Linked DNA regions of Synechococcus elongatus PCC 6301. The protein of the gene in region 3 interacts with the protein of the main gene of each other region in a pairwise test. Links are inferred from orthologs where the notes say so. Each region holds a gene or a part of one and is shown on either strand. Other genes may lie near its edges.

Region 1 (2,958 bases), 590 kb from region 3 along the record:
GACGAAAGTCCAGTTTTCAGCAGCAATCAGTTGATCCAACTCTGGAAAGCGATCGCGCACCGCTTGCAGATTGGCTTGGGATTTTTCGATTTGCAGAATTTGGCTGTCGCTGTAGGTCGGCACAGTCGCTGCCGTGGGGCCGCCGCAGGCAACGAGCGCAGTAGAGAGCAAGGTAACCAAAACGAGCGCAACGGCTCGACGACAACGAGACCACAGGGTCATGGGTTCACGCAGAAAGCAGAGCAGCGAGCAAAGTCGCACTGCCTCTAGTCTAGGCAAGCCAGCGAGGAAGCTGGGGATTTGCACAGCCTAGGGTGAAGCGATCGCCGCCACTGGACCCCGACAGGGTGGCTGGGGATCGGCCTTGTATGATGAGAGAACCGTTCTGAAACCCCGCTACTACTATGTCCGCTGCGATCCAGTTCACGCGTGGAATTGACGAACCCGTCGTTCCTGATGTCCGTTTGACACGATCGCGCGATGGCCAAAACGGCACCGCAACCTTCTACTTCGATGAGCCCCAAGCTTTGGTGGGCGAGGTTCGCCAAGACATCACTGGCATGTATCTGCTCGACGATGAAGGTGAGCTAGCCACACGGGAAGTCAAGGCCAAATTCATTAACGGTCAACCAGCGGGTCTAGAAGCGGTTTACCTGATGCGCAGCCCCGAAGAATGGGATCGCTTTATGCGGTTTATGCAGCGCTATGCCGAAGCGAACGGTTTAGGTTTCACAGAAGCTTAGAACCCTGAAATAGTGCGGGAGCCAATCGGCTCGCAACAACGGAAGGCTGGTGGGTTGGATCGTCAGGATTCGACACCAGCCTTTAGTTTGAGTGAGGGAGAGCAACTAGCGATCGTTCCGCCTTGAGTTCAACCATTCGACCCAAACACCTCAACACGCTGTGAGGTGTTCACTGCCAAGGTCAATGTCGACTTGCTGGAATCACTGCGATCGCAGCCTGATCATGCACTCCGATGAACTGTTTGAGCAGACTAAATCGAGTAGTTGAGCGGGAACGATCGCGCTTGTTTGGGGCGTACAAACACCTGTTGTTCTGGCTCCAGTTGCAAATCCCGATAGCGATCGCGGGGTAAATGGGCAACCAAAACTTGGCCATCCTCAAGACGGACTTCAGCCTGCACTTCCCAACCCAAATGGACAATGCGATCGATGCGAGCCGGCACGGTTTCGGGAATCGGATCGATCGCAATTTCGATGTCGTGGGGACGCAGAAAGACTTCTGGGTGAGGCGTATCTAGACCGCCTGCTTGGAAAATGTGGGAACTGTTGGGTAGGACATTGACTGGCCCGATAAAGCTCATCACAAACGGGGTAGCGGGGTTGTCGTAGATTTCCGCAGGCGACCCAATTTGTTCTACTTTGCCGTGGTTCATAACAACAATTTGGTCAGCCACTTCCATTGCTTCTTCTTGGTCGTGGGTAACAAACACTGTCGTCACGTGCACTTCGTCGTGCAGCTTGCGCAGCCAGCTACGAAGGTCCTTACGCACCTTGGCATCCAAGGCACCAAAGGGCTCATCCAAGAGCAAGACTTGGGGTTGAACCGCTAAGGCCCGCGCCAAGGCAACCCGCTGCCGCTGCCCGCCCGACAACTGAGATGGATAGCGATCGCCCAACCCTGTCAGCTGCACGAGTTCCAGCAACTCTTCTACGCGAGCCCGGACTTTTTCCTTCGTGTGCTTGCGCAGTTCCAAACCAAAGGCAATGTTTTTACGCACCGTTAGATGCTTGAACAGTGCGTAGTGCTGGAAAACAAAACCGATTTGGCGATCGCGCACCGATTCATTGGTTGCATCGCGCCCAGTCAAAAAAATTCGCCCGCTATCAGGTTGTTCTAGCCCCGCAATCAGGCGCAGTAGCGTGGATTTCCCCGAGCCCGACGGCCCCAACAGAGCAACCAAGCTGCCGGTTTCCACCGTCAGATCTACATCCTTGACGGCTTGGAAACTCCCAAACTGCTTACTGACCTGACTGACTTGGATACCCACAGCTTTATCCTTCGGCACGCACAATGCGGACTGGCAACAATCTCCGGTTTCTACAAGGAAATTTAGGAGAATTTAGTTGCACCTTATGTCTGGCATGATACACTGCGCACAGTGAAAAATCTACGGTATCCCCGAAAAAATACCGTAGATTGCTTCCTCCGCTGTAACCCTTGCTCCCTGTCTCAGCTGATTGCCAGCCCCATTTCTCCAAGGACCCATGAAGACTGCCTGGACTCGCCGCTCCTTTCTCCAATCTGCTGCTTTGGCCACAGCCACTGTGATCACGATCGCAGCTTGCGGCGGTAACAATCAATCTTCTTCCGGTGGTAGCGGTCAACCCGTTGAAGTCACGCTGGTTTCCTACGCAGTCACCCAAGCGGCCTACGAGCAGATCATTCCCAAATTTGCCGCTCAGTGGACAGAAAAGACCGGCCAAGAGGTGCGGTTTAACCAAAGCTATGGCGGTTCAGGCTCGCAAACCCGCGCGGTTATTGATGGCCTCGAAGCTGATGTTGTCGCGCTTGCCTTAGAATCCGACATCAACCAAATCGAGAAAGCTGGCCTAATTCAGCCTGGCTGGCAACAACGGGTTCCCAATAACGGCATCATCACCAATTCAGTTGTGGCTTTGGTGACCCAAGAAGGCAATCCCAAGGGCATCAAAGATTGGACTGATCTGACCAAGCCCGGCGTTCGGATTGTGACGGCAAATCCTAAAACCTCTGGCGGGGCTCGCTGGAATTTCCTCGGGGCTTGGGGCTCTGTCACTCAGACCGGTGGCACAGAAGAGCAAGCCCTTCAGTTCACGACTGATATCTACAAGAACGTGCCAATCTTGGCCAAAGATGCACGGGAATCGACTGACGTTTTCACCAAGGGGCAAGCTGATGTTTTGCTCAACTATGAAAACGAACTCATTCTGGCTCAACAGAAAGGCGAGAAAGTCG
Region 2 (3,115 bases), 220 kb from region 3 along the record:
GACCAGTTCTCAACAGACCGTACCCATAATTCAATCTCAATATCAGTGATTGGTTTTATTGCGCTTAAAGCTGTCGCAGGGAGGTTGACAATCAAGAACCGAGACCTGAGTCAGTGGCCGAAGCAGAAAGCCTGACTCAGCAGCGATCGTGATTCAGCGTCTGGCTGGGTTAGCAAACGCTTTTCCACTCTGAGGAAACTGATTTTCCTGCATAAATCTCACATCAGAGCTGAAGGTTCGAGAGCAGAAGGGTCTACTGGCGGATAGATCCAAGCCGATCAGCAACTTCAGCGACTCCTAACGCATCGCAGCAGAACTAAGACCCTAACCAGCGGCGAATAGTTGCCGGCCGAACGCCCGATTGTTGGTTTAAACGCTGACGAATCAGAATTTGCAGCTGTTCACGCACTTGAATCAGTTGCGTTTCTTGTTCAGCTCTACGGAGTTGTTCCTCCTGCAGCAACGCTTCCAAGGCAGTCAAATTTTCTTGTAGTTCCAGAATTGTCTGCTCGCGGGTTTGGATGTTTCCGACCAAATCACGATTCTGCTCTTCAAGGCTATGGGCGCGGCTGGCCATGCCCCCTTGCTGTGCCTGCAGCTGCTGGTAATTCTGAGCGATTTGTTCCCGCTCAGTTTGGGCAAGCTCCATTGCCTCAAGAATTTGTTCCCGCTCTTCTAACAGTTCTTGGAAATCCTGCGATCGCTGTTGGGCTTGCGCCTCAAGGGTTTGCAAATCAGCAGTTAACTGCACGATTTGGCGATCGCGATCGCCGACTTGGGTCAGCAGTTCTTGTTTCTCCTGAACCAATCCTAGAAGGGTCGATTCTTGATTCTTAACCTGTTGCTGTAACTGACTAACAAGGCGCTCAAGTTGTTGATTATTTTGAGCTAAGAGCGCATTTTCAGCCCGAAGACGACCGATTTGCCGTAGGTCTTCGGGAGCTTCCTCTAACTTGCGCTCTAGATCTTGGAGCTGCTGGCGCAGCTGAATGAGCGTGCGATCGGGATTTAAAACATCCTTGATCCAACTGCGGACAGCCGCCACACCAAGAATGGTAGCCCCCCCAAAGGTAATCACCTCAAGGGTGCCAGTCAGGACAGCTTGGGTAAGAGCGTAGTTCATAGCAAAGCAAAAGAAGCGATCGCAGCCTAGCGCAGGTTTCTAGGGAAACCCAAGTGCATTTTGAACAACTGCACGGCAGTTATTTAGAGTTGCAAAGGGGCAACGCCTAAAAAATCAATGCCTTCAGGACTGATCTGAAATTGGCAGGGATAGACTTCAAGACCGGCAGCAATGCCAGTCCGCAACAGCTGCCCATAGGTTGGGTCGGCGCTATCTCCCGGCGCGAAAGCAGTGCAATCGCCCCGATTGATGAAGTAGAGCATGACCGCTCGCGCTTCCAGCAAAATCGCTGTCAGCTCCCGCAAGTGCTTCTGGCCGCGAGTCGTGACGGTATCTGGGAAAAGCGCGAGGCGACCAGCCGTCCAAGTCGTATTTTTCACCTCGACATAGATGGGGCGATCGCCCGTTAATCGGAAATCAATCCGACTGTTCTCGCCATACGGGACCTCGCGCTGCACCTCGCCATAGTCGCCCAACACCGGCAAGCAACGCTGCTCGAGCAGGGCTTGAACCACCCGATTCGGTAGCCCCGTATTGACACCCACCCAAGTCGGTTCGTTATCCGTGACCTCAATCAGTTCCCAGGTGTAGGCCAACTTCCGTTTGGGATTGTCTGATTTAGAGACATAAACCAGATTGCCCATCTGACAAACGCCCGTCATTGGCCCCGTGTTCGGGCAGTGAGCCGTGATCGTCTCGCCACTGTCGAGTTCAATATCAGCAAAAAAGCGTTTGTAGCGCTGGAGCAAGCGCCCCCGCAACAGAGGGGGATAGGTATAGAGCCGCTGAGGCATGGGGGCATCGTAGACTGTTCAGGCCGCCATCCATTCTTTCGCATCCTGTGCCCGACGCTTCTAAACCGGCCCGATCGCTTGCTGGCATTGCTGGCATCGTTGCGGTGGCTACCCTACTCAGTAAAGTCTTTGGATTGGTCCGGCAACAGGCGATCGCCGCGGCCTTCGGCGTCGGGCCTGCCTTTGATGCCTACAACTACGCTTACGTTATTCCAGGCTTTCTGCTAATTCTGCTCGGTGGCATCAATGGCCCCTTCCACAGCGCCATGGTCAGCGTCCTTGCCAAGCGCGATCGCCAAGACAGTGGCCCCTTGGTGGAAACGATCACAACGCTCGTCGGCATCAGCTTATTGATCGTCACCGTCGTAATCGTAGTCTTTGCCGATCCACTGATTGGACTGGTCGCACCCGGTTTAGAGTTGACGCCCACCGGTCAAGAAACGCGAGCGATCGCAGTTTTGCAGCTGCGGATTATGGCGCCGATGGCGCTACTCGCCGGTCTGATCGGGATTGGCTTTGGCGTCCTCAACGCTGCCGATACCTACTGGCTGCCTTCCATCAGCCCGCTTTTTTCCAGCGTGACCGTGATTGCTGGTGTGGGGCTACTCTGGTGGCAAGTCGGTAGCCGCATTACCAGCCCCCAACTCGCGATCGTGGGTGGCTTGGTGCTGGCGGGCAGCACTTTACTGGGCGCAATTCTGCAATGGCTAATTCAGTTGCCGTCGCAGTTTCGCCATGGCCTCGCCGGACTGCGGTTGCGGTTCGAATGGCAGCGCCCCGAGGTCAAAGAGGTCCTGCGCATTCTGGGGCCAGCGACGTTTTCCTCTGGGATGTTGCAGATCAATGTCTACACTGATCTGTTCTTCGCTTCCTTTATTCCTCAAGCGGCAGCAGGTCTGGGCTATGCCGGTTTGCTCGTACAAACACCGCTCGGCATTCTCTCGAATGTCATTTTGGTGCCACTGCTGCCGGTGCTTTCGCGTTTAGCGGAGCCGGATCAGTGGCCGGAGCTGAAGCAGCGCATCCGCCAAGGCTTATTCCTGACGGCTTTGCTGATGCTGCCCCTCGGTGCCTTGATGGCGGCCTTGGCCCTGCCGATCGTGCAGCTCGTCTATGAACGGGGGGCGTTCCAGACGGATGCAACCGACTTGGTCGCCGCGCTACTGGTGGCCTACAGCATCGGTATGTTTGTCTATCT
Region 3 (3,087 bases):
TTACGGTGCAGCTTGATCGCGCGGCGGGCCTGGTCGATAGCAGTCGTCTATTGCTGACAGAAGACCCTAGCCGCCTGCCCAATCTCTTGGGGATTGGAGATGCTTGGCTCCAGTCTGCGATCGCCTCAGGGCGACTGGCCCCCTTTAACCCCAATCACTGGCGGCATTGGACCTCGTTGCCTCAACGTTGGCGACAGCAACTGCGGCGCGATCGCCAAGGGGTGCCTAGCGAAGCAGGAGAGATTTGGGCGGCGCCCTACCGCTGGGGCACCACGATGATTGCCTTTCGCCGCGATCGCTTGACGAGCCCACTCCAAGACTGGACAGATCTGTGGCGGCCCGAACTGCGTGGCCAGCTGATCTTGCCAGATGATCCTCGCGAAGTAATTGGTCTGACGCTCAAACGGTTGGGCTGGAGCTATAACCAAGCTAATTTGGCGGAGATTCCCCAACTCGAACCTTTGCTGGCAGCCTTACAGCAACAGGTCAAGCTCTACAGCTCCCGCAACTATTTGCAGCCGTTGTTACTCGGTGATGCTCTGGCTGCAGTGGGTTGGTCGGCCGATATTTTGGCTGCCCTCCGCCGAGATTCTCGCTTGGCTGCTGTTGTCCCGCGATCGGGCACTGCCATTTGGCTGGATCTGTGGGTGCAACCCCAAGGGCGGGTGAGTGAAGTCTTTAGCGATCGCTGGATTGATTTTGGCTGGGCACCGACGATCGCAACTCAGTTTTCGCAACTGGGGCCGGCAGCCTCCCCGGCGATCCTGACTGCTGCAGCCGTCGCCCCTGTTGATGCCAATCCTCTCCAGATTCCACCCACGGCTGTGCTGGACAAAAGCGAATTGATCCTGCCCCTGCCGGAGGCCGTGCGCGATCGCTATCTGGCGCTTTGGCAAACCATGCGCCAGGGTTGATCAAACGGCTTAGAACAGCAGGGTTCTGATTAGCGATCGCGGTGTAGGAACGGTTTGGCTTGGGCGCCACTGTAGGTTGCGGCAATCTGTCCATCACCGCTGAGGACGTACTTGTAGGTCACCAGCCCTTCTAAGCCTACGGGACCCCGGGGCGGCAATTTTTGGGTGCTAATGCCGACTTCTGCGCCAAAACCATAGCGAAAGCCATCGGCAAAGCGGGTGGAGCAGTTGTGATACACACCAGCACTATCGACTTGGCTGAAGAACTGGGCGGCAGCGGCGGCATCTTCCGTGGCGATCGCATCGGTATGGCCAGAGCCATATTCATTGATATGAGCGATCGCGGCATCGAGGCTCGGCACCAGTCGCACTGCCAGAACTAAATCGCTGTACTCAGTTCGCCAATCCTCTTCTGTGGCAGCCTCCATCGGCACAATCGTCTGAGCTGCCGCGTCACCCCGCAGACTGACACCTTTCTCGTGCAGTGCCGCCGCAACAACCGGTAGAAATTGAGGGGCGATCGCCTCATGAATCAGCAGGGTTTCGATCGCGTTACAAGCGGCTGGGTACTGGGTTTTGGCGTCAACGGTAATCGTCACCGTTTTCTCAATCGCGGCCGCTTGGTCAACGTAGAGATGGCAAATGCCATCGGCATGACCCAGGACCGGAATGTGGGTGTTGTCTTGGACAAAGCGCACAAAACTGTTGGAGCCGCGTGGAATGATCAGATCGACATAGCGATCGAGCTTAAGCAGCGCCAGAGTTTCTTCGCGGCTGGTCAGCAAGCGGATGGCCTCGACAGGTGCCTGCTGCTCGGCCAGGGCTTGGGCAATCGCGGCCACGATCGCTTGGCAGGAGCAAATGGCCTCCCGGCCGCCCTTGAGAATGGCACCATTGCCAGATTTGATCGCCAGCGACGCAATTTGAATCACCGCATCGGGACGGGCCTCAAAGATGACGCCCAAAACGCCGACAGGACAGGTCAACCGTTGCAGGATTAGGCCTTCGTCCAACTCGCGATCAATCTGGATTTGCCCCAACGGATCGGGCAACTGTGCTAGGTCCCGCACCCCGGCGATCGCAGCTGCAAGCTTGTCTGCATCGAGCTTGAGACGAGCATAGAGAGCCGGAGCAATGCCCTCAGTGGTCGCGGCTTCACAGTCCGCTTGATTGGCCGCTAAAATGCGCGGGGCTTCCTGCTCGAGCGTGGTAGCAATGGCAGACAACAACCGCTGGCGATCGGCGCCGCTCCACTGGGCGAGCTGCCGCGCTGCCGCACGGGTCGCCTGGGCCTGAACTTCAAGATCGACGGAGAGAGTAGCCACAGCAGGAGGGGGACGGGTAACAAAAAAGACTGGCGGATCAACCAAGAGCGATCGCTATCCGCCTCAGCTCAATCCTTGATCCAGCCTATCAAGTGCAGCCCCTTGGCTGATCCCTACCGCGATCCCAGACCAGCCAACAGACAGCAGCGACTGTGTTGACCAGAGAGATTCGGACGGTTTTTGACTGAACTGATTCGCTGCCTAACTCCCGTGGTCAACACTGGCCAAGTTCTACCTGCAGCGATCGCCGAGACTGCTATGAAGTTTTGTTGCTAGATTCAGTTCCAGCACAGGGCAGAGTTAGTGAAATTGCTTCAGATTGTCAGCTCTTGCTGACCTCGTCGATCCGCGGCCTAGAATAAAGGGGCTAAGTACAAATACTTGAGGTCAGCAGTCGTTATGACGGCAAGTGGTGAATTTCCCGTCAGCGGTGCGCTTTCTGAGCGCGAGCTCCAAATCGTGGATCTCGTGGCGGCTGGGCTGACGAATCAGGAAATTGCCACGCGGCTGGATATCAGCAAGCGGACGGTCGACAACCACATCAGCAACATCCTCACCAAAACCGGGACCGACAATCGGGTTGCCTTGGTGCGCTGGGCCTTGCAATGGGGTAAAGTCTGCCTCGATCAGGTCAATTGCTGCATTCTGCCCGATCGCGATGTGGCGGCCTCCTAGATTGCGATTGCGCTAATCCAATCTGACGTTCTGCTGCTCCGGCACGCCCGTTTCAGACCATGCTGGAAAGGGTTCCTGTTGGGAACACGCCTCCCCTGATCACCGAGAAACGATGGCTAGCTTGCAAGCTCTGCGGGGCACCCGCGATATTCTGCCGCCCGAAACTCAAGTTT

Evidence for each region.
Region 1: the proteins of SYC_RS09755 (region 3) and SYC_RS12700 interact in binary tests that used the Escherichia coli proteins (3 or more experiments, as listed by UniProt). The link is inferred for Synechococcus elongatus PCC 6301 from one-to-one orthologs.
Region 2: the proteins of SYC_RS09755 (region 3) and sfsA interact in binary tests that used the Escherichia coli proteins (3 or more experiments, as listed by UniProt). The link is inferred for Synechococcus elongatus PCC 6301 from one-to-one orthologs.

The regions. Positions count from the first base shown.
Region 1 is NC_006576.1:2,567,245-2,570,202, reverse strand. The notes cover bases 4-2,806. They hold SYC_RS12700 (sulfate/molybdate ABC transporter ATP-binding protein), read right to left. Parts: upstream 2,012-2,806; coding sequence 995-2,011; downstream 4-994. Other genes in these bases: SYC_RS12695 (sulfate ABC transporter substrate-binding protein), read left to right, coding at 2,229-2,806; psb28 (photosystem II reaction center protein Psb28), read left to right, coding at 405-743; psbQ (photosystem II protein PsbQ), read right to left, coding at 4-222. Outside these bases: more of psbQ, read right to left, coding at 1-3; more of SYC_RS12695, read left to right, coding at 2,807-2,958. UniProt on the Escherichia coli protein: Part of the ABC transporter complex CysAWTP involved in sulfate/thiosulfate import. Responsible for energy coupling to the transport system.
Region 2 is NC_006576.1:2,205,698-2,208,812, reverse strand. Bases 63-3,022 are described here. They hold sfsA (DNA/RNA nuclease SfsA), read right to left. Parts: upstream 1,918-3,022; coding sequence 1,207-1,917; downstream 63-1,206. Other genes in these bases: SYC_RS10915 (hypothetical protein), read right to left, coding at 317-1,123. UniProt on the Escherichia coli protein: Binds to DNA non-specifically. Could be a regulatory factor involved in maltose metabolism.
Region 3 is NC_006576.1:1,981,461-1,984,547, forward strand. Bases 92-3,023 are described here. They hold SYC_RS09755 (glutamate-5-semialdehyde dehydrogenase), read right to left. Parts: upstream 2,240-3,023; coding sequence 944-2,239; downstream 92-943. Other genes in these bases: SYC_RS09750 (extracellular solute-binding protein), read left to right, coding at 92-914; SYC_RS09760 (helix-turn-helix domain-containing protein), read left to right, coding at 2,639-2,914. Outside these bases: more of SYC_RS09750, read left to right, coding at 1-91; hisS (histidine--tRNA ligase), read left to right, coding at 3,027-3,087. UniProt on the Escherichia coli protein: Catalyzes the NADPH-dependent reduction of L-glutamate 5-phosphate into L-glutamate 5-semialdehyde and phosphate. The product spontaneously undergoes cyclization to form 1-pyrroline-5-carboxylate.